2 linked regions of the Herpetosiphon gulosus genome follow. The main gene of each other region encodes a partner of the protein of the gene in region 2 in a complex. Links are inferred from orthologs where the notes say so. Each region holds a gene or a part of one and is shown on either strand. Other genes may lie near its edges. The genes, in order: ABEB26_RS01660 and ABEB26_RS13765.

What was found.
Region 1: the proteins of ABEB26_RS13765 (region 2) and ABEB26_RS01660 are in contact, whole or in part, in a cryo-EM structure (PDB 8Z1Y), measured with the Escherichia coli proteins. The link is inferred for Herpetosiphon gulosus from one-to-one orthologs.

Annotation. Positions count from the first base shown.
Region 1 is NZ_BAABRU010000001.1:368,493-384,164, forward strand. Bases 7,410-10,307 are described here. They hold ABEB26_RS01660 (ABC transporter ATP-binding protein), read left to right. Parts: upstream 7,410-8,320; coding sequence 8,321-9,295; downstream 9,296-10,307. Other genes in these bases: ABEB26_RS01655 (ABC transporter permease), read left to right, coding at 7,410-8,295; ABEB26_RS01665 (ABC transporter ATP-binding protein), read left to right, coding at 9,308-10,297. In the rest of the region: ABEB26_RS01625 (cell division protein FtsQ/DivIB), read left to right, coding at 1-532; ABEB26_RS01630 (small basic family protein), read left to right, coding at 544-888; cell division protein FtsA, read left to right, coding at 1,142-2,389; cell division protein FtsZ, read left to right, coding at 2,460-3,629; ABEB26_RS01645 (peptide ABC transporter substrate-binding protein), read left to right, coding at 3,967-5,886; ABEB26_RS01650 (ABC transporter permease), read left to right, coding at 6,204-7,271; more of ABEB26_RS01655, read left to right, coding at 7,324-7,409; ABEB26_RS01670 (peptide ABC transporter substrate-binding protein), read left to right, coding at 10,552-12,300; ABEB26_RS01675 (2'-5' RNA ligase family protein), read left to right, coding at 12,347-13,306; ABEB26_RS01680 (Glu/Leu/Phe/Val family dehydrogenase), read left to right, coding at 13,346-14,596; ABEB26_RS01685 (segregation and condensation protein A), read left to right, coding at 14,802-15,560. UniProt on the Escherichia coli protein: Part of the ABC transporter DppABCDF involved in dipeptide transport. Responsible for energy coupling to the transport system.
Region 2 is NZ_BAABRU010000009.1:118,552-134,210, reverse strand. The notes cover bases 4,535-7,419. They hold ABEB26_RS13765 (ABC transporter permease), read left to right. Parts: upstream 4,535-5,399; coding sequence 5,400-6,440; downstream 6,441-7,419. Other genes in these bases: ABEB26_RS13760 (ABC transporter permease), read left to right, coding at 6,485-7,419; ABEB26_RS13770 (ABC transporter substrate-binding protein), read left to right, coding at 4,535-5,330. Also shown: ABEB26_RS13780 (ABC transporter permease), read left to right, coding at 1-696; ABEB26_RS13775 (spermidine synthase family protein), read right to left, coding at 762-3,170; more of ABEB26_RS13770, read left to right, coding at 3,543-4,534; more of ABEB26_RS13760, read left to right, coding at 7,420-7,552; ABEB26_RS13755 (flavodoxin domain-containing protein), read right to left, coding at 7,786-8,298; ABEB26_RS13750 (NmrA family NAD(P)-binding protein), read right to left, coding at 8,360-9,205; ABEB26_RS13745 (MerR family transcriptional regulator), read right to left, coding at 9,300-10,121; ABEB26_RS13740 (PKD domain-containing protein), read left to right, coding at 10,399-15,659. UniProt on the Escherichia coli protein: Part of the ABC transporter DppABCDF involved in dipeptide transport. Responsible for the translocation of the substrate across the membrane.

The sequences.
Region 1 (15,672 bases), on a different replicon or contig from region 2:
GGCTGCGCGAATTAGCCAAAACCCCTATGTTGCCACAGCGAGCGTGCAGTTGCGGATTCCCGCCCGCGTATTGGTGCGAGTGCAAGAGCGACAGGCAGCAGTGGTTTGGAATATGGGTGGTACAAATTACGAAGTGACTGCTGGGGGCGAAGTGTTAGGCTTGGCCACATCAATCACTACCGCAACCCTAGTGATTTACGATACCCGCACAATTCCGATTTCGGCGGGGAGCTATATCGACACCGATGCGCTGAATTTGGCGCAAACGCTGTATTTACGCATTCCCAAAGAGCTTGGTTGGCAACCGACGCGCTACGAATGGGACCCATACTATGGGGTTTCGGTTTACAATGATACTAATCAAGCGGTGTTTGGACGGTTGGCTGAACAGCAGGTGAGCCTTGATTTGAAACTTGCAACGTTGCAACAAGTTCAAGCAAGCAATACTGTATGGACATTTATCGATTTACGACCGGAAAAACCCTACTATCGACCGCAGGCGACTCCAACGCCAACGGCAGGGTCGCAATAAGGAGCACATGCGTGGAGCAGCGACAAGCTATGTGGATTCCGCTGGCGGGGCTGGGAGTCGGGGTAGCGATTGGACTTGTTTCCGGTCTGACAATCCCCTCGCAATTTGCCCGTTACACAGCGGTAGCAGTTTTATCGGCGCTTGATTCGATTGTTGGGGCAACGCGAGCAACAATCGAAAAACGCTATCGGAATCGGATCTTTATTTCAGGATTAATTGGCAACACTGTGTTGGCGGTTGTGCTGGCGTTTCTGGGCGAGCGACTAGGCATTGACCTCTATTTGGCGGCAGTGGTGGCCTTTGGTGTCCGTTTGTTTGAAAATGCCAGTCGTATTCGACAACACCTAGTTGGCTAGGCGCAGGTTGACAAAACAAGGCTGTGGTACGGTTGATGGATGCACTTTTTCGCAATGTCGCGCTCTCATCATTCATTATTTCGAGCAACCCGACATTGAGCATTGTTCCAGCCTTGAAGATGCAGCTTCTTCTGCGACCTAGTGTAGGTTGTTGACGCAATGCAGCGTGGTTGCAAAGCGATCTGCTATCTCGTATAATCGCCAGCAACCCTGCTTGACAGGCAACATTTTAGCCTAACACAAGGGGTTTTCCATGAATCGCACCATTGTCGGTATTGATGTCGGTACAACCAAAATATGTACTTTGGTTGCTGAAGTTCACGATACAGGCAAAGTGAATATTTTAGGGGTTGGCCTTACGCCTTCCAAAGGTCTCGACCGTGGGGTCGTGGTGAATATCGACGAGGCGGTTAGCGCGATTGCGACTTCGGTTGAAAAGGCCGAGCGGCTTTCGGGCTATCGCATTGGCACTGCCTTTGTCGGGATTGCAGGCCGCCATATTTCCTCAGTTAATAGTCGTGGGGTGGTCGCCATCTCACGACCTGATCATGAAATTTCGCGCACAGACGTTGCCCGCGCTGTCGAAGCCGCTCAAGCGATTGCTATCCCAACCCAACGCGAAGTGATCCATGTGATTCCACGGGCCTATATCGTTGATGGCCATGAGGGCATTCGCGATCCAGTGGGTATGGCAGGCTATCGGCTTGAAGTTGAAACCCATATTGTCACTGGCGAAGTGATGGCGATTCAAAATTTAATCAAGAGTGTTGAACGAGCTGGGGTCGGCATTGACGACCTGGTGCTGCAACCCTTGGCTTCGGGCGAGGCGGTGCTGAGCGAAGAAGATAAAAGCCGTGGGGTTGTGCTCGTTGATATTGGTGGCGGCACAACCGACATTGCGATTTTTATTGGTGGTGGGATTTGGCACACCGTGGTGTTGCCGATTGGCGGAGCACATTTTACCAACGATTTGGTTTATGTGCTGCATACACCACATAACACCGCCGAATATCTCAAATTGCGCTATGGCAAAGTAACCGATATCGACAGCCATGACCCTGATGATGATCTGATCGATACTGATGGCTTCTCGCCCGGCGAACATCAACAAGTCTCGCGGGTTGAATTGAATGAAATTCTGCAAGCGCGAGCCGAACAACTGATCGACATGATTGGCAATGAAATCCGTCGTTCTGGCTATGAAGGCCTGTTGCCTGCGGGGATTGTCCTGACAGGTGGCTCGGCTCAATTGCCTGGCTTAGATGAGATGGCACGCCAACTTTTAGGGATGCCAGTGCGCATTGGTATTCCAACGAATTTGACTGGATTAGCTGAAGCAATAGATGCACCACCCTATGCCACGGCTGTGGGGCTTGTCCGTTGGGGCTTGCGTCATGGAATGGGCAGCGTTGGCGGCCATGCTGCGAGCCAACCAGCAACGACCAACTGGAAACAAACCTACGACCGCTTCAAAATGTGGTTACGGGAATTTTTACCGTAAACAAGCATCGTGGCTACAGTCGATCTACGCCATTGCTGGGCTTTGGTGCTGATCTGGAGGCAAACTTAACATGGATTTCAATAGCAACTTAATTGAAAATTTCGCCCAAATCAAGGTGATTGGGGTTGGTGGCGGCGGCTCGAATGCGGTTGATCGCATGGTCGAATCGGGCCTGCAAGGGGTCGAATTTATCACTGTCAACACCGATGCTCAAGCCTTGATCCACTCACCAGCCACGATTCGCGTGCGGATTGGCGATAAACTGACGCGTGGACTTGGCTCAGGCGGTAATCCCGTGATTGGACAAAAAGCCGCCGAAGAAACCCACGATGAGCTGCACGATGTGTTGCGTGGCTCGGATATGGTTTTCATCACTGCTGGCATGGGTGGTGGCACAGGCACAGGTGCTTCGCCCGTGATTGCCTCGATTGCCCAAGAAATTGGTGCCTTGACGGTTGGTGTGGTAACCCGCCCCTTCTTGTTTGAAGGTAACCATCGCCGCAAAGTTGCCGAATCGGGGATTGACCAACTCAAACCAAGCGTTGATGCCTTGATCGTTGTTCCTAACGATCGTTTGCTGCAAATCGCTTCTAAAAACACCAAAATGAACGAAGCCTTTCGCATGGCTGATGATGTGTTGCGCCAAGGTATTCAAGGGATCTCCGATTTGATTACCAGCCGTGGTTTGATTAACCTCGACTTTGCCGACGTAAAAACGATTATGTCGCAACAGGGCACGGCTTTGATGGCAATTGGCCATGGGATTGGCGATAATCGCATGATCGATGCTGCGAATATGGCAATTTCATCACCATTGCTTGAAATCTCGATCGATGGTGCGAAAGGCGTGCTGTTCAACGTCACTGGTGGCGAAGATTTGGGCTTGTTGGAAGTCAACGAAGCTGCTGAGATTATTTCCAAGGCGGCTGATCCTGATGCCAACATCATCTTCGGGGCACGCATTGACCCTAATTTGCCAGCTGATGAAGTTAAAATCACGATTATTGCCACGGGTTTTGATCAAGCGCGGCCCCAAGGCAACAATCGCTCACGTTCATATCCATCGGCGCAAAGCCAACCGACGAGCCAACCAACCAGCTACCAACAACCAACTCAGCAACCAGTGCGGCCAGCACCCCAACCGCAACAACCACAACGGCCCACACCTCCAACCTCCTTTGGTAGCAACGACGATTTAGATATTCCGCCATTCTTGCGCAACCGCGAACGCCGCAAGTAAGGTTTTTGGCTCGCTCCGAGGGAGTGGTACTACCCCCTTGGGGCGAGCAAATTGCCCAAATTGAGCGTGAATATTTTTAGATAGTTAGCTAGGTCGTTGGGCAAACTGCCCAAAGATTAGGCAAAAAGTACTACAAATTTTGACACCAGCTTTTTAATGGTTATAATGATGCTCTGAATACAGATTGCATCTGTGCTACTTATACTATCCCCAAAAACCACATTGGAAGGAGGTGGTCGCGTCACCAACGAGACACCCTGTTGGCCCTATATCCCTCTGATATAGGAATGTTCGATTTAGAAATCGTCCTTTCAATTGTTTGATTTAGGAGGCAAGAATGCTTCGATCAAAGCGCCAATTGATGAGCTTTGCGCTCATGTTGGTCCTTGTTGTTCCGATCCTTGCTGCTTGTGGTGGCGAAACAACCCCAACCACAGCCCCAGCAACGACTGCCCCAGCAACTGCAACTACAGATACTTCATCAGCAGCAACCGCTGAACCAACGACTGCTGAAGCAACCGCCGAACCAACCGTTGCTGAAGCAACCGCCGAACCACAAACTGGTACCGCTCCTGATATGGATAAAACCATCATCATCGGTATGACCCAATCGCCAGACACCTTGTTCGGCATTGAATCACAATCAAGCGCCACGACTCAAGTGTTGTCAGCGATTCAACCAGCTTGTTTCACCACCTTGAGCTACGAATATCAACCAGTTTGTTTCACCAAATTGCCAAGCTTCGAAGATGGCGATGCAGTGACCCAAACCATCTCAGTTGATAGCAGCTATGCTGGTAACATCGTGATCGACGATGAGTTGATCACCGATACCGCTAGCTTGACCGAAGCTGTTGAATTGGAACAAGTTGTTGTAACTTGGACCTTGATTGATGGTATGACTTGGGAAGATGGCACCGCCATCACCGCTGCCGACTTCGTGTTTGCTGCTGAATTGTACCAAGATCCAGGCATCAAGAACGCTAGCCGCTTCGTGCTTGACCGCACCGAAAAATACGAAGCCAAAGACGACAAAACCTTGGTATGGTACGCTGCACCTGGTTATACCGATGCAACCTACTTCTTGAACACCTTTGGGCCTGAACCAAAGCACGTTTTGGAAAGCCAAGACCCAGCAACCATTGGTGGTAGCGACTACGCTAGCAAGCCATTGGCTTACGGCCCATACAAAATTGCCGAAAACACCCCACAAGAAAGCACCAAGTTGGTTGCAAACGAAACCTACTGGAAAAAAGGTTTCCCTCTCGTTGGTAATGTTACCTTCAAGTATCTGACCAGCGAAGATCAAGTCTTGCAACAATTGGAAAGTGGCGAAATCGACGTAGTTGGTTCAATTGGTTTGACCTTGGCTAACGCTCCTAAGCTCGACGAACTCGAAGCTGCTGGCGTGCTCAAGGGCCAATATGTTCCAGCAACCGTGTGGGAACACATGGACTTCGGTGTCGAGCGCAACGACGGTCAACCATCAGTATTCGCTGATGTCAAGTTGCGCCAAGCTGTGGCTTACGCTGTCAACCGCAAGCAAATCATCGATAACGTCTTGTTCGGCAAGACCGTTGTGATGAACACCTTCTTGCCAGCCGACCACTGGGCTTATCCACCAAACGGCGAAGGCTTGGAAGCTTACGAATACGATGTTGAAAAAGCTAAGGCTCTCTTGGCCGAAGCTGGTTGGACTGCTGGCGCTGATGGTATTCTTGAAAAAGATGGTACCAAGCTCACGGTTCAATTCTTCACCACCGAAAACAACCAAACCCGTGCTTCAGTCGCCCAGTTGATCCAAGAAGACTTGAAAGCTGTCGGTATCGATGTTCAATTGAACTTCGTGCCAGCAACCGATGTCTTGTTCAAGAACGGCGAAGAAGGTATCTTGTCAGGCCGCCGCTTCGACTTAGGCTTGTACGCTTGGGTCAGTGGCCCAGAGCCTTCGACCGCTCTGTACCTCTGTGAGCAAGTACCAACCGCTGAAAACAGCTACGGTGGCCAAAACAACACCGGCTGGTGTAACGAAGCTTACGACAAGCCAGCGTTGGCCTCGCAATCAGAAACCGACCGCGCCAAGCGGATTCCTTTGGTCATCGAAGCTCAAAAGGTCTTCAATGCCGAATTGCCAACCTTCCCATTGTACCAACGCGTCAATGTTGGTGCTTACAACGTCAAGGTTAGCGGCTTGGACTTGAACCCAACCAGCCAAGTTGACTTCTGGAACATCGAAACCTGGGATGTTACTGAGTAATCGGTAAGCTCCCCACTACGGAGCTGCGTGCTTGCACGTGGCTCCGTAGTTGTTCCCTCTCTTTTCCTACAACCTTTCGCGAGCACCATGCAGTTAAATCAAGACAATGTTGTCACTCAGGATGTCGTAACCACCAGACAGTGATTGTCATGCTTGTGTGGTTTTTTTGTAATGCGAGATAAATGGTACAATAGGCCAGTTTTCCAGCTTTAAAATTGATTGCTCTTTTTTTGAACGTAATTGACTAAAGTAGAGTGTAATAGTTAACAACCGTTTATCTTGGTATTAACCATTTCAAGCATGTGTAGAGGTACCGCATGACCGTATATCTCATTCGGCGCTTGTTTCAAGCGATGCTCGTTCTCCTGTTCTCATCAGCAGTGATCTACTCGCTGTTTGCGTTGGCTCCTGGTGGTCCACTTGATGAGTTGCGCCAAAACACAGATCCCAAAAGCCGTCCGAGTGAAGAGGATATCAAACGCCAAGCAAAATTGCTTGGGGCTGATAAGCCTTGGTACTTGTGGTATCCAACTTGGTTAGCTGGCGATACCTGGATGGATAAAATTGGCCTTGAAGAATATAAAGGCGATCGCAAAGGGATTTTGCGCTGGGATTGGGGCACATCGTGGAAGTTCCAACGCAATACGCCAGTCTTGGACATTATTGGCGATAAACTCCCCGATACGCTTTGGCTGATGATTTCCTCAACCTTGATTTCGTTGGTGTTGGGGATTCCGTTGGGGGTCTTCTCGGCAGTTCGCCAATATTCATTCTTTGATTATGTGCTGACCACATTTAGCTTTATTGGCTTATCGCTGCCAGCCTTCTGGTTTGGTTTGTTGATTATTGCGGTATCGCTGTGGTTCAAGCGTAATGGCTGGTTCTACTTCCCTGCTGGCGATATTTTGGCCTTGCGCAACTACGAGGTACCAATCCTCGGTACAGTTGTGGCTGGCTCGTTCCTTGATCGCGTGATGCACCTTGTTATGCCAGTTACCGTGCTTTCAATGCTCAATTTGGCCAACTGGAGCCGCTTTATGCGGGCTAGTATGCTCGAAGTGTTGAGCCAAGATTATGTGCGAACGGCGCGAGCCAAAGGGGTTAAAGAACGGGTTGTGATCTACAAGCATGCTTTCCGCAATGCCTTGATTCCCTTGATCACGATTATCGTTTTTGCGATTCCTGGGGTTTTCGGTGGCGCATTGTTTACCGAAACAGTCTTTAATTATAAAGCGCTGGGCTTTACCTTTATTAGCGCTTTGAACCTCAAAGATTACCCTTTGGCAATGGCTTTCTTGCTGATCTCATCGATTTTGTTGGTCTTTGCCACCTTGCTTGCTGATATTCTGTATACGATTGTTGACCCACGAATCCGACTTGAGTAGCTGCGGCTGACGGTTTGCGATTGGTCTTATCAACACTGTGAAAGGAAAATCCATGGCTGTTTCAACAACTCAAGTCGAGGCTCGCGAGGCAAAAAAAGAAGAATATGAGCGCCCATGGCTTGAGATTCTTAAGCGCTTTACGCGCCACCGCTTTGCAGTTGGAAGTGTCGTCGTTTTATTTTTGATGATTTCAGCAGTGATCATTGGTCCTTTCTTGATGCCATTCGGTGAAACCGATAGCGCGATTGTTAAGAAAAACCAACCACCAGGCACTGCCTATAATCTTGAGAAGAATCTTTATTATAATGGGATTGGCGGCGAAATTCGCACTCCAAAAGGTGAGCAACTAACCTTTTGGTTGGGAACCGATTATAATGGCCGCGATTTGCTGACCCGTTTGCTGTATGCTGGGCGGGTTTCGCTGTATATCGCCGTTGCCGTAACCCTCCTCAGCGAATTGATTGGGATTGTCGTTGGCGTGATGAGCGGCTACTTTGGCGGGGTGGTCGATGCCTTTGCAATGCGCTTTGTAGACTTCCTCAATACCTTGCCATTGCTGCCAATTCTCTTAATTATCTCGACTATTTTGAAGCCCACAATCAATGTGTTGATTATGATTCTGGTCTTCTTTAGTTGGACTGGCGGCGCACGCTTGATGCGCGGCCAAATTTTGAGCTTACGCGAACAAGAATATGTTTCGGCTTCGCGTGCTTTAGGTGCTTCTAACTTGCGGATTATGTTCCGCCACCTTGTGCCAAATGCCTTAGCCCCCAACATTGTTAATGCATCATTGGCCTTGAGCGGTGTGATGATCACCGAAGCTGCCCTAAGCTTCTTGGGCTTCGGGGTGCAATTACCCGCAGCATCTTGGGGTAATATGCTCAAAGATGTTAATACAACCGTCTTGGAAAAATATACGTGGCAAGCCTTCTTCCCGGGGCTGGCAATCTTTATTTGTTCATTGTGCTTCAATTTCATTGGCGATGGCTTGCGCGACGCTCTTGACCCACGCGCCAAACGCTAACCTGTAATTCTTGCTAGATAGGGGCATGCTTGTGGCTCAATCCGATGTTTTGTTGAAACTCAAGGGTGTCAAAACCTACTTTTTCACCGATGAAGGCACTGTCCATGCCGTCGATGGCCTCGATTTTCAGGTGCGTCGTGGCGAAACCTTGGGCATCGTCGGGGAATCGGGGTGTGGCAAAAGCGTAACGTCCATGTCGATCTTACGTTTGTTGGGCAAAACTGGTAAAGTCATCGAAGGTGAGATCATGTTCGATGGCGAGAATTTGCTCGACCTGAGTGAAGAAGAAATGCGCAAAATCCGTGGCAATCGGATTTCAATGATTTTCCAACAGCCAACGACCTGTCTGAATCCTGTTTTCCGGATCGGCGAACAGATTATCGAGGCCTTGCAAATTCACCAAGGGCTTTCGGGCGAGGAAGGCAATAAACGCACGATTGAGCTACTTACTCTAGTTGGTTTGCCCGACCCCGTGCGTCGGATGCGTTCGTTTCCCCACGAAATTTCTGGCGGTCAGGCCCAACGGGTGATGATCGCCATGGCCTTGGCATGTAACCCCGAATTGTTGATTGCCGATGAGCCAACTACTGCACTTGACGTAACGATTCAAGCCCAAATCTTGGATCTCATGCGCGAGTTGCGCGAAAAGGTTAATACTGCAATTATTTTGATTACCCACGATTTAGGGGTGGTGGCCGAAATGGCCGAAAATGTGATGGTGATGTATGCAGGTAAGGCGGTTGAATATGCGCCTGTCCATGCCTTGTTTGAAGCACCTAAACACCCCTATACCCAAGGCTTGATCGCTTCAACTCCGGTTTTGGGCAATGTGCGCGATGAATTAGAAACAATCCCTGGTCAAGTTCCGAGCTTGTTGAACCCGCCAGCAGGTTGTCGTTTTGCTTCACGCTGTGCCCATCGCATGGATCAATGTACTCAAGAAGAACCCCCGTTGATCAAGCTCGAAGGTGATCGACTGGTACGTTGCTGGTTGTACTAGAAGAGGTTTGACATGACTGTTTCCAACAGTACCAGTGAGAATTTGCTTGAGGTACGTAATCTCAAGAAATATTTTCCAATTAAGGGTGGTTTGTTGCGCCGCACGGTCGCCCAAGTTAAGGCGCTCGATGGCGTAAGTTTCAGCATCAAAAAGGGTGAAACGCTCGGCTTGGTCGGCGAATCAGGCTGTGGCAAAACTACTACTGGCCGCACGGTCTTGCGCTTGATTCCACCCTCGGCTGGCGAAGTGGTGTTTGAGGGCCAAGATGTGCTCAAAGCAAGCTCTGGCCGCATGCGAACGTTGCGCCGCGATATGCAGATTGTGTTTCAAGACCCCTATGCCTCACTCAACCCACGGATTCCAGTGGGCCAAAGTATTGCCGAAGGGTTGAAAATTCATAATATTGGTACGCCCAAAGAGCGGCTTGACCAAGTTGCCCAAGTGTTGGAGCGCGTAGGCCTTAATTCAGGCCACATGCGCCGCTTCCCCCACGAGTTCTCTGGTGGCCAACGCCAACGGATCGGGATTGCCCGCGCTTTGGTGATGCAGCCTAAATTGATCGTTTGTGATGAACCTGTTTCAGCGTTGGACGTGTCGATCCAAGCTCAGGTGCTCAACTTGTTGAACGATTTGCAAAAAGATTTGGGCCTAACGTATTTGTTTATTGCCCACAACTTGAGCGTCGTTGAACACATCAGCGATCGGGTAGGTGTGATGTATTTAGGGCGGATGGTCGAGCTTTCAACCCGCGATCAACTCTTCCGCAAACCAATGCACCCCTATACCAAAGCTTTGATGTCGGCGATTCCCTTGCCCGATCCAACCATCAAGCGCGACCGGATTATCTTGGAAGGCGATGTGCCCAGCCCAGTTAATCCGCCAAGTGGCTGCCGCTTCCACCCACGCTGCTGGCTGGCCCAAGATATTTGTAAACACGATGACCCAGCTTTTGAGGAAAAAGAGCCAGGCCACTTTGTCGCTTGTCACTTTGCTCAAGGTTAAGCACATTGTTGGGCAATAACACCAGAACCGAGGCGGCTTTGCTACCTCGGTTCGTTGTTTAACTAGCTAAAGATCTGATGAGAAACCCCGTGATCCCTGAAATATGGCCTACAAATATTCGACAAAAGTGGCGGGCTGCGCTACACTGCCTGTTGCTTAAAAGTGATCGAACGTTGCGGTTTGAATAAATTAGAGCGTCAACGATCAGCAAGGTGTTGATTGCTTGCTCGATGGTTGACCTTGGATTGATGCTCATGAAATTGCGTTTTAGCCTTGCGCTGTTGCTTTGTTTTAGCTTGATTGGTTGTAGTGTTGAAGGTGGCGCTCCAGTTGGTCAGCCAACTGTCCAAGTGCAAACTCCCTTGCCAACTACCAACCCTGCCACTTCCAATCTTTGGACGTTGGGCTTAACTGAGGAGCCGGTTGATCTGTATCCCTACAGTTATGCCTTTCGTGGCGCAGCCCCATTGATTGAATTGCTTTACCCTGCGCCTTTGACTGTGGTTGCTGAGGCTTATACCACAACTGGCGTTTTGGAGCGTGTGCCATCATTCGAAAATGGTGATGTGCAATATATTACAACCACGGTTAATCTTGATGCGAATGGCGTAATTACCACCACGCAAACTGAAACCATTACCAGCGTGCGCCAGTTGACCGTAACCTATCGCTGGAATAAAAATCTGCAATGGGAAGATGGTCAGCCATTGACTGCTGCCGATTCAGTTTTTGCTTATAATTTGTTGCGTGGCAGCGCCTCAACTGCCCAATTGGCAACTCAAAGCGACTTAACCGCCGATTATGTGGCGCTTGATCAATATACGACCCGCGCTTATTTGCCGCCCGAACGCGACGACCCAAATTATTTGATCACGGTCTGGACTCCGCTGCCAGCACATTTGTTTGAAGGCCAGCCAAGTGCCAAACAGGTTAGTGATCGGTTAGCCCAGTCGCCAGTTGGCTATGGTGCATATACGCTCAAGGCTTGGACGGCAGGCACGCAGTTGGAATTTGTGCGACGTGAAGGCCAATCGGAACAACTGCCCAGCACAATTATTGCCCGTTTATACCCTGATATTGCCATGATGCGCGACGATGTGCTGAGTGGGCGGGTCGATGTGGCTTGGACTGAAGGCTCGTTGGAGCAGTTAGCGCTTGATCTGAAAACTGATGTGCAATCTAAAACCTTGCAATTGCTCCAAGCACCCAACCCAATTTGGGAACATATCGACATGAATTTGGCGGTTGTAGCTTTGCAAGATATTCGGATGCGCCAAGCGATTGCTCATGGCTTCGACCGTGAGGCGATTAGTACAACCCTGTATGGCACGCCCAAGGCGGTTTTGCATAGTTGGTTGGCGGCTGAATCATGGGCCTTTGATCCAACAACGGTGGTCAGTTATAGCTTTGATCCTGAACTTTCACGCCAATTGCTTGATCAAATGAATTATCTTGATACCAATGGCGATGGTTTGCGCGAACGCCCTGATGGCACGCCCTTCCAATTGACATTAACCACTTCGGCCCAAACCCCGATTCGCCAACGCCTGAGCGAGCAATTTGTCAGCGATATGCAGGCAATTGGGATTGATATCAAGGTTGAAGCCTTATCGACTACTGATTTGTATAGCCAACAAGGGCCATTATTTGGGCGACGCTTTGAGCTGGCCTTGTTTGGCTGGCTGCGCAGCGTTGATCCCGATGGCGCGGTGTTGTGGAGTTGTGCTGCGATTCCTAATCAAATTAATGGCTACTCCGGCGACAATTTTACTGGTTGGTGTATGGATACCGCTGATCGGGCGATTCGTACCGCCACCAGTTCGCTTGATCCAGCGGTGCGTAAAGCTGCTTATAGCGAACAACAGCAAATTTTCACCCGCGAATTACCAGTCTTGCCTGTGATTACGCGCCAAACGACGGTGTTGCTTGCGCCGAACGTGCGGGGTGTGCAACCGCAGCCATTGGCTCCAATTACTTGGAACCTGAGTGCTTGGCAACGCTAGCGGTGCAGATTATGCTTAATTGCGCTGATGATTACTGACGATCAATGTGGATCAAACTGACATTATGGGCTTACTACTTGGAATTCTGCTGTTAAACCTAGTGTGGTGTAGCTACCGCCCCCAAGAACGCCAAATTCTCTGGGGGTGGTTTTTGCGTATCTGGCCACGGGTTCGACCAATATTGGGCTGGTTTTTGATTTTTATCGGCATCTTAGGTGTGATTCTGCCAATTCTTCAAGGGATTATTTTCTTGGTGATTGGCTCGGCCTTGATTGGCCCACGCCATCGGCTGATTCGGCGAACGCGGGTAGCGTATAAGCAGTTTTTGCACCGTTTGGCAGGTTCATCCAATCGATTTTTGGCTTGGCTTGGACGCTTTGGTATAAGTTCGTTGCGCACCATGAACCAGCAAATTCGGCGTTTTATTGAATACCGCACGCGCTATCAGCGTAAGCATCGGCCAATTCGTTTGGCAATTGTGCCGCCGCCGGAGGTGGTTGCAATGCTTGATCACTATCGCCTACGCTATGATCCGAGTTATCGCCATGGCTTGCCGCCGCATATTGTGCTTGTGCCAAGCAGCCATCCCAACGATCGTGATGCTTTTGAGCGAGAAGTGGCAATAACCCTAAGCCAATGGTCGGGCTTTGATCTGACACTTGAGCACTTGCAAATCGCGCCAAACCAACATCGTTTGGTGCTGCTGCCCAGCCAAGGCAAAGGCTTGGTTGAACAACTTCAAGCGAGCTTGCCGCAAACACGCCCAATCCAACGTCAGCCTTGGCCAGCCCTAACGATTGGCAAATTGTTGCAATATAGCAGCTTAGAGAGTGCCCAAACCTGGGTTGCTGAAACATGGCAACCACAACGTTGGCATGTGGCTGAATTGGTATTGTTTGAAGAACGTTTTGGCCGGATGTGGCACGAAGTACGGCGTTTTCGTTTGTGCGCTAGCACGAACCATGCGGAGTGTGTTAAGATACATGCACTTAACGATTATGCCTAAAGCAGCGTTGCTTTACACTCACTGCCGAGGAGTTTTACGATGATTGAAACCACAATGGCAACCGCCCAGCGCCAATTTGATATTGCTGCTGAATTACTGGCCTTAGAACCGGAAGTTCGCGATATGCTCCGCGAGCCACGGCGTGAGTTGATTGTGCATTTTCCGGTCAAGCTGGATAATGGGCGGGTGCGCACCTTAACTGGCTATCGTGTCCATCATAATATTACGCGTGGCCCAGCCCTAGGTGGCTTGCGTTTACAATCGTCGGCCACGCTCGATGAAATGCAAGCCTTAGCCATGTGGATGACCTGGAGTTGTGCGATTGTGCAAATTCCGTATGGCGGCGCTAAAGGCGCAATCGTGTGTGATCATCGCGAATTGACCAGCGGCGAACTCGAGCGGATTATTCGGCGCTATGTGACCGAAATTACCCCGCTGATTGGCGCTGAACGCGATGTGATCATGCCTGACCTTAACACCAATGAGCAAACCATGGCTTGGATTATGGATACCTATTCGATGCATCATGGCTATACGATGCCATCGGTGGCAACAGGCAAGCCAGTTCAGGTCGGTGGTTCGCAAGGCCATGGCCAAGGAACTGCCCGTGGTTTGTGCTATACCGTGCGCCAAGCAGCCAGCAAAATTGGCCTTGATTTGGCGGGAGCACGGGTGGTCATGCAAGGCTCTGGCTCGACTGGACGTTTGGTCTTGCAATTCTTAGCTGAAATGGGCTGTCGGGTTATTGCCGCCAGCGATGATAACACTGGCGTTGTGGCTGAAACTGATGCTGGTATCGACGTTAATACTTTGATTGAGCATCGGGTTAATACCGATGGCGTAGCGAATTTGGCTGGCACAAAGCCCATTAGCCATAACGAATTGCTCGAATTGCCATGCGATATTTTGGTGCTCGCAGCAGGCCAAAATGATATTAGCGGGGCTAATGCTGGCCGAATTCAGGCCAAAATTGTGGTCGAATTAGCCAATGGCCCAATTACACCAACGGGCGATTCGATTCTGGCCAACAAGCAAATTATGGTTGTGCCCGATATCTTGGCCAATGCAGGCGGGATTGTGGTTTCGTACTTCGAATGGGTACAGGGCTTGCAAGAGTTTTTCTGGACTGAACGCGAAGTTCATGGCGAATTAGCCACGACTATGGAACGGGCCTTTAACGAGGTCTTTACCGTCGCCCAAGAACGCTTTGTGCCATTACGCACGGCGGCCTATTTGCTAGCAGTTGATCGGGTTGTGCGGGCGATGGCCATGCGTGGGATTTATCCGTAGTTGTTGGGGGCTAGGGTTCAGGGGTCAGTTTGGAACCCTGAAGATTTGTTTTGACCACAGATTGGCATAGCTACCGGTGGTTATCTGCTGATGTCGATTGACTGAATCCTAGCCCCTGAACCCTGACCCCGTTGTTCGCTGTTCTCTATAATGAGCGATATGTGATGAATTCATCCTTCATCGCTCATCGCTCATCCTTACAATTATGCCCTTAGCAACCCATCACCCTTATAATTTGCAATTGCCCGAATTTGCTGGCCCCTTGGATTTATTATTACGCTTGATTGAGCGTGAGGAATTGGCGATCACGGCAATTTCGTTGGCGGCGGTCGCTGATCAATATTTGGCTCATGTACGAGCCATGCCCGACCCCGACCCGCTGACGGTAGCCGATTTTCTGGCCTTGGCAGCGCAATTATTGTTGATTAAATCGCGGGCATTATTGCCTCGTCGTGAGCCACCGCCCGCTCCACCTGAGGAAGATGTGGCTGAGCAACTGGCCCAACGCCTGCGCGAATATCAACAATTTAAACAAGCTGCAACTCAGTTGCGCGAATGGGAAAGCGCTGGCTTGCGGGTGTGGGAGCGGATTGCCCTGCCGCCACAGCCCGATTTACCAGCACCCCAAATCGCAGCCCATACATTAAGTGCTTTAGTTAATGCCTTATCGCGGCGTTTGAGCCTGATCGAGCGTGAAACCCCACCAATTGCTATCCCCAAAGCTAAAGTTATTACAATTGCCGAAATGGCCGAGTTGATTGGCGAACGTTTGCAGCGCCAACGCTATGTGGCCTTCGACGATTTGCTGAGCCTCGCGACCACCCGTAGCGAAGTGATTGTCGCCCTTTGGACGGTTTTAGAGCTGGTCAAGCGCGAAATCATTGCTGTTGAGCAAGATGATTTGTTTGAATTGATCAATCTCTCACGCGGGGAGCGCTTCGGCGAAAGGCTGACTGAACATTAAGCGCATAGAACATAGAGCATAGAACATAAACTAAACCTTGGCTGGGCAGTTTTAACGCAGAGGCGCAGAGCGTTAAGTCTAATGGCTAATGGCTATCGGAACATGAAGTGGT
Region 2 (15,659 bases):
AGTTTGCGTGTGGTTGGGGTGCTCACGCCACAGGGTGGCAGCGCATTTGGCTCGGAAGATGATCGGGCTTATATTCCAATTACTACCGCCCAGAAACGCCTGTTTAACGCCCGCACTCCTGATGGTAATGGCTATCGGGTTGGCTCGATTACACTTTCGGCGATTAATGCCAGCGATCTTGATGCCCTACAATCGCGGGTGAGCATGCTGCTGCGCGAGCGCCATCATCTCAAACTTGATGGCAGTGCCGATGATTTTAATGTGATCAACCAAGCCGAAATTTTGGGCACGCTCACCACGATCACCTCAATGATGACCCTGTTTTTGGCGGCGGTAGCGGGGATTTCGCTGCTGGTTGGCGGAATTGGGATTATGAATATTATGTTGGTGAGTGTGACCGAGCGTACTCGAGAAATTGGTTTGCGCAAGGCTGTCGGCGCACGTAGCCATCATATTTTGATGCAATTTGTGGTTGAGGCGGCGGTGTTGAGTATGACAGGCGGGATGATTGGCTTGCTGCTTGGGAGCATTATTCCAATTGTGGTAACCCAAATGGGCTTGCTCGATGCGCCGATTGATTTACAAACTGTCGGAGTCGCGATCGGCTTCTCGCTAGGGGTTGGCTTGTTCTTTGGAATTTACCCCGCTCAACGAGCCGCCAAACTGAACCCAATTGATGCCTTGCGCCACGAGTAACTATTAAATTGCCCATCACCAGCCGCTGCAAAAGTATTGGTGATGGGCAATTGCTGATCGTAGACTTAATTTGCTGTTTCTTGGACTAAGCTTGAATTTGCCTCTTTGAGGTTGCGCATATGGTTCAGACACAGCACCAACAGGCTATAGCAAACTACGCCAATATAAAAGTTGACCGAAATCGCGAAATAAATCGAGATCAGGACTGCTAACGCCGAGCAAAGCACGCCAAAGATGCCATTGAGTGCCCAATACCAAGGCGTTTCAGTCGCACCGCTGGCTCGAACCAGTTGCATTCCCGTTGGAAAGAACAGGCCAAGCAGCAGCCCCAAAGGAAACATCAGCAAGATCGAGACGGTAATCTTGGTGGCCATTGGGGCGGTGATCATGGCTGCGATAACTTCTGAGAGCACAAACCGAATGATCAGAATTGTCAACGCTGTGACGATTGGCATAACAAAAATCCAAGGTTTGCGCGTCAAGGGCAGGCGTTCGCTGAAAAAACTACCCACGCCAGTGCTGGCAATGATCGTAAAGAGCAAAATGCCCAAGGCATAAACGGGATGCCCCAAAAACACCGAGAGTCGCTGCATAAGCGCGATTTCAACGCACATAAACCCCGAACCAATCAGCGAAAAATAGGCTGCCGCTGACCAAACGATTTTGCCAGAATCAATGTTTTTGGCGCGGCTCCTTAGAATGAGTGGCATGACAATTGTAAGCACGGCGAAGATTAAGAGACAAACAATTAGGCCAACCAAGGTGAGGGTTGCGGTTAAATTCCCGTCGATAACCCCATTATCGACCGAGGTCTTATTCAACGCCACATCCATGCGATCCAAGCGCAGCATGTTGAAAAAGTAGGGGTTTTCATCGGTCGTTGGCGTGTAATTTAATGGCTGATCGCGTACAGCCTCGATCAGTGCCTCAGGCGAAGTGACCTCGACAATGCTGCGTAAAACCGCATTTTCTGGGGGTGTACCCGGTATAATCAGTGGGCGATACTGTAAATCGCTGGTTACTTGCTGTAATTGAGCAATATCTTGCTCGCTAAATGGCTGGCGGCTCAAGAGCAAGGTTGAAACTTTGCCCGAGCCGATTAAGGCAATATGGCGCGATGGATCGGTGATTCCGGCCTGTTGCAATGTGGCCACTGCCAAACTGACAATCCGACCTGTCTCATCAACGTTATCCGACGAATACCAGCGTGAGACAGTAAAAATACCATCATCGGTCAGGCGATCTAAAAAGACTTGCCATGCTTCAATCGTATAAAGCCCATTTTCAGAGAGCGAATAGGCTCCGGCTCCGGTTGAGGCCCAGGTATCAATTAACGACATCTGAATGGTTGTATAGCGCTGGTCAGTGCGCGAAAGATAGCTACGCGCCTCATCTACCACGAAGGAAACACCTGGCCGATTGGCGAGTCCGGCGAATTCTTTGAACCTATTTTGCAACAAGTCAACAAAGATGGGGTTAAGTTCGATGCCAGTGACCTGCTCATGGCCAAACAAGATCGCACTTTGCAGATCGCGGCCACCTCCGACCCCGATTACCGCAGCCGAACCTTGTGGGCGCAGGTAATACACCATATTGGTGACATCATATTTCAAGTGCTCAATATCAGCGAGTGATGAAAATTGGCGAACTGATGTGCCCGCTGCGCCATCAATGTTCATCTGATATTGGGGCAATAGGTTTTGGGGTGCGACTGGACTGGCTCCCCAATATTCGAGGTTGGCGTTTTGTTGATTAAAGACGACAACCCGCGAGAATGAATTCCATTCTTCTAAAAGCAGGTTGGTCGAATCTTCGGCGAGACCTTTAACATAAAGTGGGCGGATGAGTGCCCCTGTTGATTGATTGAATCCAGCGGCGAGGATGAGGACAGCTCCAATCCCATAGCAGAGTTGACGTAGGCGTGATGAGCTGCTTTTCCAAGCAAAACTTAATGCCGCTACCGCGCCGATTGCGCCGCAAAGCAAAATGAAACTTGGGGCATCTAAGAAGGCTAAACCACCCAAAACGAACAAACATCCCAAGGCGGCCCCGATTAGATCACTGCCATAGAGTCGTCCGATTGGCAATGGCGATTTCGTCAAGATCGCACTAATCACAATCCCTGAAAAGTAAAATGGCAAGGAGCAGGCAAAGGTTGCGAGCACCATCTGCAACAGCCGCTGGATTGTTGAACCCGTATCAAATGGGATACGACAAAGAATCAGCAGCATAACTGGAGTAGCACATGCATAGGCTAACGAGGCTTTGGCAGAGGAGTCAGCCAAACGTTCGCGACTAAATCGGTTTGGTTGCAGATAGACAGTTGTTGCTCCTGCAGTCATTCCCAGCATCGCCGTCGAAACCGCGAAGAAGGCCAAATGATACCATGTCATAACGCTTAGCAGCCGTGAGAGCGAAATTTCTACGCTCAGGGTTGCAAAGGCGATCAGAAAAAGTCCAACATAGATCGGCATACCTGATACCTCGATAAGGCTGATAAAGAATTAATGAGGGAGTATTTGAGGATGAGCAATCTAATTTGCTCTAAATAATCCGTGCCTAGTTGTAACTGCCCCGTATTATAGGCTAAATCGGGTAAATCACAACTAGCGCTGCAAGCGTACTGTAGCAGTCTATTAATCGACAAAAGAAGCGTTACTTCAAGCCTAAGCTGGCTGCTGGAGCCGAGAAGATATTAAAAAACGAGCCAGTTGATTGCCAAATTAAGTTAACGAGATTTTACCTTGCATGGATTTTGCCCTATAATACGATAACCGCACCGCTCTGTATCAGTGGAGATGACGAGAGTAAGACTATCTTAGGAACGCATAGCTTAAGGAGGTCTCATGTCTTTCCGTAAACCGGGTAAGCGTTCGATTGGCTGGCTATTGCTCTTGGTATTGATGATACCGTTGATAGCTGCCTGTGGCGAAACCGCCGCTCCAACCGCGACTGTTGGCTCAACTCCCGCTACTGGTGGCGAACCCACTGCCGCCCCAACTACCGCTCCTACAGATGACACCGCCGCAGCCACACCAACCGAAGCCGCTGCTGCAACCGAAGAACCAACCATGGGTGATGCTGATAAGTATCTGGTGTTTGGTGGCTCAGGCGAACCCGATTCACTCGATTCAATGGATACAACCACGGGTACGGCTTTGATTGTAACCCGCCAAATCCAAGAATCGTTGTTGGGTTTCAAAGCTGGTACGTTGGAAGTTGTACCAGAATTGGCGACCAAGTGGGAACCAAACGCCGACGCGACTGAGTGGACGTTTACGCTGCGTGAAGGGGTTAAATTCTCTGATGGTACCGACTTCAACGCTGATGCAGTCGTGTTCAACTTCCAGCGCTTGTTTGTGCCCGATTTTGAGTTTGGCTTCCGTGCTGAAGGCAAACAATACAATATCGTGCCCGACATCTTTGGTGGTTATGCTGGCGACCCCAACAGTGCCTTCAAAGAAGTTGTGGCAGTTGACCCAACCACGGTTAAGTTTGTGTTGACGCGGCCTGTGCCGTTGTTGCCAAGCTATTTGGCCGCCTCATACTTCGGGATTTCATCGCCTGATGCCGTCAAGGCTGCCAAAGAAAAATATGGCTCACCTGAAGTTGGTGGCGTTGGAACTGGCCCCTTCAAGTTTGAGCGCTGGGATGCTGGTCAAAGTATCACCTTAGTGCGCAACGAAGATTATTGGGGCGACAAGGCCAAAATGCCAGGTGTGGTTGTCCGCTTTATCGCCGAAGCACCACAACGTTTGGCCGAGCTTGAAGCTGGCACAATCGATTTCACAATCAACTTGAGTGCTGATAGCCGCGATAAAATTGCTTCAAGCGCCGATTTGCAAGTAGTCGATTTGACTCCGTTCAACATTGCCTACTTGTCGTTGAACATGAACAACAAGCCTTTTGACGATGTGCGGGTTCGTCAGGCGGTTGCCTATGCCATCAACAAGCAAGAAATTCTTGATGCCTCGTATGGCGGCGTTGGCTCAATTGCCGACGACTTCTTGCCCGATGGCTTGGCTGAATATCGTGCGACTGACCTCGAACCATATGCCTATGATCCTGAAAAGGCCAAAGCCTTGTTGGCCGAAGCTGGTTATGCCGATGGCTTTAGCACCATGGTCTTGACCGATGGTACTGAATTGCCCTTGGAATTGTGGTATATGCCCGTTTCACGACCTTACTACCCCGATGCTAAGTCGGTAGCCGAACTCTACGCGGCCCAACTTTCTGACGTTGGGATCAAAGTCGAACTCAAAACCGAAGATTGGGGTGTGTATCTCGATAACTGGGATGCTGGCCTGAAAAATGGGATGGTCATGTTGGGTTGGACGGGCGACTATGGCGACCCAAACAACTTCTTGTTCACTCACTTTGGTCCAGGCAACGCCGACGAAGCTGGTTATACCAACGAGCAAGTTTGGCAATTGCTGGCCGATGCAGGTGGTGCTTCCTCACCCGCCGAGTCGATCCGCTTGTTCCAAGAAGCTGGCAAGTTGATTAACACCGATTTGCCCCGGATTCCGATCGTGCATGCTCCGCCAGTATTGGCAGCTAAAAAAGCCTTGCAAGGCTGGGTGCCAAATCCAACTGGTGGCGAATCATTCGCACCGATCTCAATCACCAAATAACCAATAGCCGAGCCTACGCCGCTTGTTAGCACTTAACTCTAACAAGCGGCGTATAGTAAGGAAGAATGCATGGTTGGGTATATTTTTCGTCGGCTGCTTGGCATTATTCCCGTCCTGCTTGGAATTTCGCTCTTGGTTTTTACCCTGCTGCGAACGATCCCCGGTGATCCGGCGATTATCATTCTCGGTGAACGCTCAACCCCCGAACAACGCGCTGCCTTGCGCACCAAACTCAAACTTGATCGCCCCTTGTTTCTTAATTTTGAGAGCGGCAACATCTTTGAAAGCCAATATGTTACCTATATCACCAATTTTGCTACTGGCGATTTTGGCGATTCAATCAAAACCCGCCAAGCGATCTCCAAAGAATTAAAGCAGCGTTTTCCCGCGACGATCGAGTTGGCCTTGAGTGCTTTGTTGATTGCGGTGGTGGTTGGTGTGACCACAGGCGTGGTTGCAGCGACCAAACGTGGCTCATGGATCGATGCCAGCAGCATGATTGTAGCCTTGCTGGGCGTTTCAATCCCGATCTTTTGGTTGGGCTTGATGATGCAATACCTCTTTTCGGTCAAACTGAAATGGCTTGATCCAAGTTTGCGGCTTGATACTAGCTTGCAAGGCTCGTTCGAGCCAATCACAGGCCTGTATTTGCTTGATGGCCTCTTGCTTGGGCGTTTCGACATTACCATGAACGCTTTTAAGCATTTGATTATGCCTAGCCTTGCCTTGGCAACTGTGCCACTTGCCAGTATCGCCCGCATGACTCGTTCGGCCATGCTCGAAGTGCTGTATCAAGATTATATTCGCACGGCCCGTGCTAAAGGTTTATCAGCGCGGATTACAATTTTGCGCCATGGCCTACGCAATGCCTTAATTCCAGTCATTACGGTGATTGGGCTGCAATTAGGGTTTTTGCTAGGCGGCGCTGTTTTGACTGAAACGGTGTTTTCATGGCCTGGAATTGGGCGCTGGTTGCTCGATGGCATTTTGGCCCGCGATTATCCGGTGGTACAAAGTGGCGTAATGTTCGTTTCATTGGTATTTGTGTTAATCAATACCTTGGTCGATATTTCCTACCGCTTCTTTGACCCACGAATTCAATATAAGTAACGCTGCTCGGCGTTGTGGATGCAACTTGTTTGTAAAGGTTGATTATGGCGACAACTGAACCAACTATCACCAATAAACCAACGAGCGATCAAGCGTTACTTTCGCGTAAGCCGCGTTCGCTTTGGAGTGATGCGCGGCGGCGGCTGTTTAGTAGCACGGTTGGCCGTTTGGGAATGGTCATTTGTGCTTTTCTGTTTGCAATTGCGATTATCACGCCCTTGGTGCAACCGCTCGATCAGACGCTCAATCGTGATACTGCCAACAAACTACAACCGCCATCGTGGCTGATGACCGCCGAAGAACGGGCCGACGCTGCTAGCAAAAGCATCGACAAAGCCCGCAAAGATATTCCGTGGGGCAGATTTGAACGGCCATTTGGCACCGATCAATTAGGTCGCGATATCTTTATTCGGGTGTTGCATGGTGCGCCAATTTCGCTGACGGTGGGCACATTTGCAGTGATATTGGCGGTAATTTTTGGCTCGTTGCTGGGCTTGATTTCGGGCTTTTTCGGCGGCATTATTGATACAGTCGCGACATGGCTAATGGACATTTTGCTAGCGTTTCCCTCGATTCTCTTGGCAATTGCATTGACCGCAATTAGCAATAACCGTGAATCGTTTTCGTATAAATTTAGTCAACAAATTACCGAATTGCCAATTTTGCAAACGATTTTTGATCCACCGTTGTTCAATGCAATGTTGGCAGTGGCGGTGGTCGAAATTCCAATTTTCGGGCGAATTGCCCGAGCAGCGGTGTTGAGTGTGCGTAATCAAGAGTATATTAACGCTGCCGAGGCGGTTGGCGTGAGCCGAATGCGCATGTTGTTGCGGCATATTTTGCCCAACAGCTTAACCCCGATTTTGGTCCAAATGACCTTGAGCGTGGCTTCATCGATTACCAGTGTGGCGGCCTTGGGCTTTTTGGGGCTGGGTGCACAACCACCGCGACCTGAGTGGGGTTCGATGCTTTCGACCGCCCGCGAATATGTCGGTACTGGCCAATGGTGGTATGCCTTGTTTCCTGGGATCGCGATTATGCTGACTGTGCTGGGCTTTAATTTGCTTGGCGATGGCTTACGTGATGCCCTCGATCCACGACTTAAACATTGATCAAGGATCGGATCAATTAACGCAGCGGCGCAGAGGGTGGATAGGGGTCAGGATTCAGGGGCTAGGGGCTAGGATTGAGCATAGCGCTAAGTCAATGTTATAGCCCACTAGGGATAGCAAAAGCATAATTTGTGGATAAACATAACGTAGTGTGCTACGCGGTTTCAGCCCTTCATGTTCTTCGTGATCTTCGTGGTTAAAATAAATACTCTGACCCTTCATCCCTTTGTGTTTCAGATTAGTTGACTTGGTAGCGCAGCGGCCCATGCTTCAATCGCTGGCCAATTGCGATAATCGCCCTCGCGCCAGCGTCGCACTAGCATTGCGCCGCGAAATAACATTCGGTAGCCCAAACTGATTTTGCTTAAATCCAATACGCCAGCAAATAGGCCTTCGCTACATGGCTGCACCAAATTACGTACTGGTTGCAGCCATTGAGCTACATCAGTGCGAGTTTTTTCAGGCTGTTTGGTCATTGCCAAGGCCAAGCAGGTCAAAAAAGCTGCAAATGGTTTGGTTTGCAACGCTGATTGATGCTGTTTGACAAAGGTCAGTGCCTCGGGCAACCAATTATTTTTGTGAATGGCGCTGCCTGCAACGACCGCCTGATAGTTGCTCAGATCGTGCACTTGCTGCATTGGTAGCAGCGTTACTTGTAAACCTTGTTCAATCAAAACTTTGGCGATCGCTTGGGCCACTCCTGCCGTTGCCCCACCGCGACTAGCATAGGTTACCAAAATCGTCATACCCTGCTCCTTTAAAAACCCTGCTCCCAATCAGTGAGAGCAGGGTTGTAATGCGGAAACGCTAGCGACTGACGCTGGCAAGTTGCCAAACGCCACGGGCTGCGGCCTCACGCGCAAACTTGCTGAAGTCGTTGGGCTGGCGACCTAAGGCGCGTTCGACTCCATTGGTTGTGTAGGCATTGCGGCCATCAAGCACTTGGCTAAACAAATATTCGACCAACCAAAGCATGTCGGCAGGCCACTGTTGTTCGCGTAATGCTTCCAGATAGGCCTCGATCGGAATGGGCTGATAATCGATTGGGCGGCCATTGGCTTGGGCAATTTCGCTAATGGCTTCGGCAAAGGTCATGAGGCGCGGCCCAGTAATTTCATACAATTGGCCTTGATGTTGTTCAACGTTAGTCAAGGCGGCCACCGCCACATCGGCAATATCATCGGCATCAATAAATGGCTCTTTGACATCGCTGGCGGGCAAGAAGATTTGGCCATTGAGCAGTGGCTCGTGAAAAAATGATTCGCTAAAATTTTGCATAAACCAGCCTGCTCGCATAATCGTCCAAGCTACGCCTGCGGTTTGCACAACTTGCTCACAGGCTTGGGCTTCTGGTTCGCCGCGCCCCGAGAGCAGCACCAAATGTTTAACTCCGCTGGCAACCGCCAACTGGCAAAAGGCCCGAATTGTATCGATTGCAGCCGGAATCGCCAGATCAGGTTGGTAGCAGATGTAGACGCTTTGCACATCGGCCAAGGCTTCCGGCCAAGTTTGTTGATCATTCCAATCGAAACTGGGGCTGGCTGAACGCGAGCCAATGCGTAGCTTGATGCCCTGGGCTTGTAAGCGGGCGACAATCCGCTGACCTGTTTTGCCCGTGCCACCTGTGACCAAAACCAGATTTTTAGCTGTCATGGGTGTTTTCCTCGATAAAAATCAAATCCATGAGCAGTCTAAATCTTCACGTAACGTTAACTGCAAGCCCTATTTTAGGCTTCTCATTGTTTACTCATTTAATTGGCTCGATCGGAAATTGCACTTCGGTCAGTAAATCGCTGGCATCGCTGGTTTGCGGCAGTTGCAACGAAATTTCGCGCGGCATGCCGATTGGTCGATAGCCATTTAGTTCGGCCCAACGGCCAATTTGCTCGTAGCTGGTCAAAATGCGCTCAAGCGGGCCTTGTACCACGCTGGTGGCCATCAGTTCGCTGGCGGGGTGTTGGTTGAACTGTAATTCAAATTGGGGCGAAATTTTGATTGGTGCATGCTTGGTTTGCTCAATAAAACAGCCAATTTCCAAATCCATATCATAGATTGAGGTCGTACTATCTTGACAGATACAAAAGCACAAGCCATAGCGTTTGCTGGTTGGCAGATGTTGACGAATCTGTTGAATCGCCTGCAAGCCTGATTCGAAATTTTCGGCGACGATGCGGGTGCTGAGCACGTTTTGGCTGGGCATTGGCTTGAGCACCACATTCAGCGGCTTGTCAAAATCATTCAGTGCATTCAAGCGTGATTCAATGCGATGAATACGTTGAGTTTCTTCGCGCAAATGGGCTTCGATCTCAGCTTTTTTCTGACGTAAGAGCTGTTGCATCTGCTCAGCAGAGATCTGATCGTGGGCGAGATCTTTAATTTGATCGAGCGAAAAGCCCAAATCTTTGAGCACCAAAATTCGGTTCAAGGCTGGTAATTGCTCAGCGCTGTAGTAGCGTCGGCCATTGGCGTGGTCGATGCTTGCTGGCGGAAACAGGCCTAATTCATCGTAGTAGCGCAAAAAACGCTTGGAAACCTGCGCAATGCGGGCAAATTCGCCGACCGTAAACATACACAACACCTCAATTTGCTGGCTAAAATAACCTATTTGCTAGCTAGCTATGCCTCATTAGTCCACGCTTTATTATAGTGCTGTTCCCTTCCAAAGGGGGATAAATCGTTCGACAGGACGAATAGCCTATAGGCAGGCCTAGGGCTTGGGCTTATCGTGTAGCTTGCTTCCACTCCTATGTATTGGTTGTTGCTTCAGCGCCAGCTTTAAGGCTTGCTGGGTAGTTTAGTGCGCCTTTTTTAGCGAGTGTGCTTGGTGATTGTATAAAGGGGTTGCTATGATTCGCGAAACTAGTAAGCTTGCCCGAGTCGTGAGCATGAGTTTGATTTTGCTGTTAGCCTTCCAAATGATGGTCTATCCTTACGCATCGTCTGCTGCACCGAGCGATCAAGCAACTTCCCAACAATCCCCTGCCACTGGCTTAATTCGTGACCGTAACGAGCAACTTGATCCCTATTTGCAACGGGTTGCTGCTGCTGATCCCGATTTGTTCCAAGAAGCTGCATTATTAGCCGTCCAAGATGTGTTTAATGGTAATTTGCCTGAAATTGCAGGCGACAAAGCGATCGAGGAGCAAATTAGCTATTATCTGAATCGCGCTGCCTTGGGTTTGCCGATGCAGCCAAGCAGCAACGATCCGACGCAGAGTTCCGCTATACAGGATGATACCTATTTGTGGGAGAGCAACCAAGCCGCGATTGGTGCAACCTGGCAGATGACTGCCCGACCTGATGGCGACCCGCGTATATTTGCCCAAGAATTTGATGCTTTGGCGGCGGCCCAAATGCCTGCCACTGCCCCAGATTCAGGGTTTGCCCCAAGTGCGTCTGTGGTTGAAGCAGCCCCACAACCAGCGCTTGACCCAGCAGAAACGGTGGTTGTGCCCGCCATCCCAAGTAGTCCAGTTAAGCTTAAATCCCAAACCTTTATTCCAAGTCGCCCAGCTACCAGCCAATTTGTACCCAACTTGCCCAGCCAACAAGCCGAAGCCGATTTTAGTGGCTTGCGGATTCAGCCTCAAGTAGCCTTGAATAACCCAGTGCAAACGCCCCATGCCAAGTTGGTGGTTACCGCTACGGCTCCGTTGCAAACCAATTTCGGCTCAATCATTACTTATACCGTGACCGTTAGTAATACTGGTGGTCAAGCAGCTTCCTTAGTCGAGTTGAGCCAGCGTTTGCCAGCCAACGGTATTTTGCAAGGCTCGGTTAATGATTGTGTATTAAAAGATGGCGAACAACTAGTTTGTGCGGTTGGCAATTTGAATGTCAACCAAAGCAAAACCTACCAAGTGCCTGTGTTGATGAAGGGCAATGGGGCTTTGATCAGTACCTTGACGGTCAAAGATACCTTTATTGTCAACCCCGATACCAAACCTGCTACCGCCAAAATTAGCACTAAAGTTAATTCAACCAATCGTACCCAACAAGATGTTGGCAAGATCGCAATTGCTGCCGAGGAATTTACGACTATTTTTGGTCAGACTGAAGCCAGCGGCGCGGTCGAAATTGGCTTTAAAAAAGATGGCAAATATACCTATCATCTTCGCCTCGGCCCCAACGATAAAATTAAATGGGATGCCGTTGGCACGCCAACAATTATTGAAACCTACGGCAATGTTGCCCAAATTCAAGAAAATTTTCCTTTGTTCAAGGGCGATTTTACAATTGATGTAACCAAAGATAAGCCTTTTATCAAGCCAAGTCCTACAATTACGCCAACGATCAAGCAGTTGGCGGGCTTCCAGCTTTTAGGGAGCGCCGTGATTAGCGATGTGGCAATTTTGTCGGGCGAAGCGGGCTTTATGACCGAACTCAAAGTTTCGCTGCCTGCCATTACCACCACCTCGACCTTGACCCCAACTACCAACATGACCACCACCACGTTGTTGCAACCAAGCAGTATTTTGACTGGCACGAACCCAATCACTGGGACGAATCCAGTTTCTGGGACGGTCAAGAAAAACACCTTGCGTGTGACGGGGGTGATCAAGCCAGGCGGTAAGGGCGAAGCCAAAATCAATGAATTTGAAATGTATTTTGCAGGCTTGAAGGTTAAAGTTAAAAATGCAACCTTCAGTGGCGATAAAATTAAAGTTAAGCAAGCACTTTTGACTATGCCCAAGGAGCTAGGTGAGCTAACCGGAATTATCTCGGAGATCGAAGTGACCTCAAATTCGATCAACTTTGGTGGGGTTGGGGTTAAAATTCCGCTGCCCAATATTTATCCTTTGGGCAAGCCAATTACTGCTACAAACCCGCTTACCCCCACCAGTTTGTTGGCGCAATCGGTGGCGCTGAGCGAAACTGGAGCCTATACACCAGCAATTTCGTTTATCAAAAACTCGGCCACCATCATGTACGACAACAAAGATGGCTTTAGCCTGCAAATTGATAGTACCCTCGATTTGCATGTTGCCGATAATGATCGCAAAATTCCGGTCGAATTGAAAATTGACTGGAAAGGGAATGTCAAAGGCACAATCAAAGAGCTGAAGTTGAAAATTGCCGGCCACGACTTGGAAATGAAGGAAGTCGAAATTACCAATACTGGCTTGAAAGTCAGTGAAGCCAGTTTTACGATCACCTTCCCATCTGAGAAGAAGGAAGAACCGAAACCGCCTGCCGCTGGCGATCCGCCTGCTGCACCTAAGGAAGGCGATAAGAAAAAAGAAGATAAAAAACTAACGATCACGGTCAAGAAAGTTTCGATTACCAAGCAGGGCTTGGCGATTGGCGAAGGCGCAGTTGCCACCGATTTACCAGATTTTGGGCTTGGCGAGAGTATTCGCTTTACCAAAAATAAAGTTAAATTTGTGGTAACCAACCCAATTACCAGCCCAGTCATGGAGCTAGAGCTTGAAGGCACGCTCAAGGTGTTGATCAAGAGCAGCGAGATGGAAACTAAATTTGCTGCGAAATGGGATAAAAAGGGTAAATTCTCGGGCAAACTCAAAGAACTAACCCTGACGGTGGCTAGTTCGAAGCTGGAATTGAAAAATGTTGAATTCAATACTCAACGCTTCGCGACCAATTCGGCCAGCTTGACCTTGCCACCAATTCTTGGCAGCACCCAAATTGCCTTAACTAAAGTGGTGATTGATGAAAACGGCCTGTCGTTTGGTGATGCGGCGGTCAAAATTCCGGTCAGATTTACGATTGGCAAGCAAAATGGTGAGCCTAGCCCAACCAATTCGGTCACGATTTCGGGCACGCTCGGCCTCGATTATAAGCAAGATAAATCGTATAGCTTTGTGTTTGCGGGCAAAGTCTCAATCACGCTGGCCTCGCAAACTGCCGAAGCCGAAGGCCTTGTGCGAATCGATAAAGATGGCAAGGTAACAGGCGACGTTGATAGCTTCGAGTTGACGATTGCTGGCATGAAGTTGGCGATCAAAGAGGCCAGCATCGAAAATGGTACAGTCAAGGCCCGCGAGGCAACCTTTGCGATTCCCAAAGAATGGGGGGGGCTATCCGTTTCGGTCTACAACATCGAAATATCTAAAGAAGGCTTTTCGATTGGTGGCGGCTCATTCAAGCTGCCTGAAATCAAAGTTGGCGACATGTCGCTGACTCTCGAAGGCACGCTCAAAAAGGAAGGCAACGGCTGGGTCATCGCAGCTGGTGGTGAATTGAAATTGCCTAATTCGGGCGGTGCTGGCTGTAGTGGCTTGGGCGTGAGTGTCGAGATTTTTGCTGGTAGCAATCAAACCGTCGCGATGCGGATCGCCCCCGCTTCGACGGATGCCCTGAACGAATTCCAATTGCGCAAAGTTGGGGTGGTGCTTAAATGTACGATTCCTTTAGGCGCAAGTGGCTTTGATCTCACGCGGATTTCAGGCACGGTTACCCTGACTAGCAATGTGACCAAAATCGAGATGAGCGCCACGATCGAGAGCAAAATGGGGATTGGTAGCTTCCGCGCCGTGACTGCCGATGGCAATATGTCCATGGAATATGTCAAAAACCCCTATAAATTTGAGATTGGTATCGGCGCATCGATGAAGATTTTCTCGATGTTTGAGGCTGCTCGGGCTAGTGCCAAGATGCGCTTTACCGATGGTGCAGTGCCCTTCCTCTTTACCGCCGAAATGAATATTAATGCCGTGATTGCTCGTGGCAATATGAAACTGACCGCTTGGACGAAAGATGGTGCGTTCAACTTGGTTGGGCGGATCTATGGCGAGGTGGGAGTTAAACGTGGCGCATTGGTTGATCGCTGCTGGCGGATCTGGATGCCCTGGCCTTTCGATGATCAAGATGTTTGTTTGACCCTGCCGGGTAGCGACCTGTTTTTTGGCGCAGGCATGGAGTTTGGCAAGTTCAAGCGCGGCGGTGGTGATGTTTGGGGTTTCAAAGCCAGCGTCAATATTGCCGGAGCCAACTATGGAATTTACGTTGATACCAGTGGCCGATTTAGCGTGGGCAATGTTGATGATTATCGTTTGATCGATGCGCCATCACTGCGCCGCGCCAAATATTTGCACGATCTGAATGCCCAACAGCAACTCAATCGCGCTAGCCTGAGCGCTGAAGATCTAGCGTTATTTAACGACTATAGCTTCAACAACCAAGAAATTATCATCAGTACCGTCGAAATGACCCGCCCTGGCGACTTGATGATCAATATGTTGCGCTTAAGCTATGATACCGATATTCAGGTGAGCTTAGTGCGCCCCGATGGCTTGCGAATGACTGGCAGTAACGCAGCTGGTAATCTAAATTTCAGCGAAACCTTGGTTGATCCACGCGATATTCGCGACCCAATTACCCAAGAAGGTAATGCTGCTGCACCACCAATGCTGCAAACTAGCCTGAATGTGACTAATGCTGCGCTTGGTGAATGGAAGTTGGTGTTGAATCGCGCTCCCGCCTATGATTTTATTATCAATGTTAGCGGCACGGTTTATGGCCCTCCGATTAGTGATTTGGCCGTGACCAACCAGAACGATGGCAATAATAGTGTTGATTTGACTTGGACCCAAAGCACGCCATTTACTTCGACTGCGACGATTTACGCTAGCCAAGATACAATTACTGACACTGCTAGCTATACCAAAACTAATAACTTTATGCGCCCCGATGGGATTATGGCGACCGAAACGATTACGGTTGATGTTGGCACGGTGACCAAGTTTAGTGGGTATCCTTTAGTTAGCTTTGATTATGCTGAAGGCTTGCAAAACGCCGACGAAACGCTTGATCTTTCCTCGCTCAAGAGTGGGGTTTACAATCTGTGGCTCGAAGTCAACGACGGCCAAAATCCGCCAAGCCGCCACTATTTCCCGAACACCGTGAGCGTATTGCACACATGGCAACCAACTTGGACGACCACCAGCGTGATTACCCCAGGCTATGGTAGTTTGGATCTGGCTTGGACCAAGCATCCCGATCCTGATGTTGATGGCTATGAAATTCATGTGCGCAATGAAGCCGATCAGTTTGATGAAGATAGCTATATTGTGGATATTGGCGATGCTTTATCCCAAACAATCACGGGCTTAAATGCCAATCAAAGCTATGAGCTAACCGTGATTGG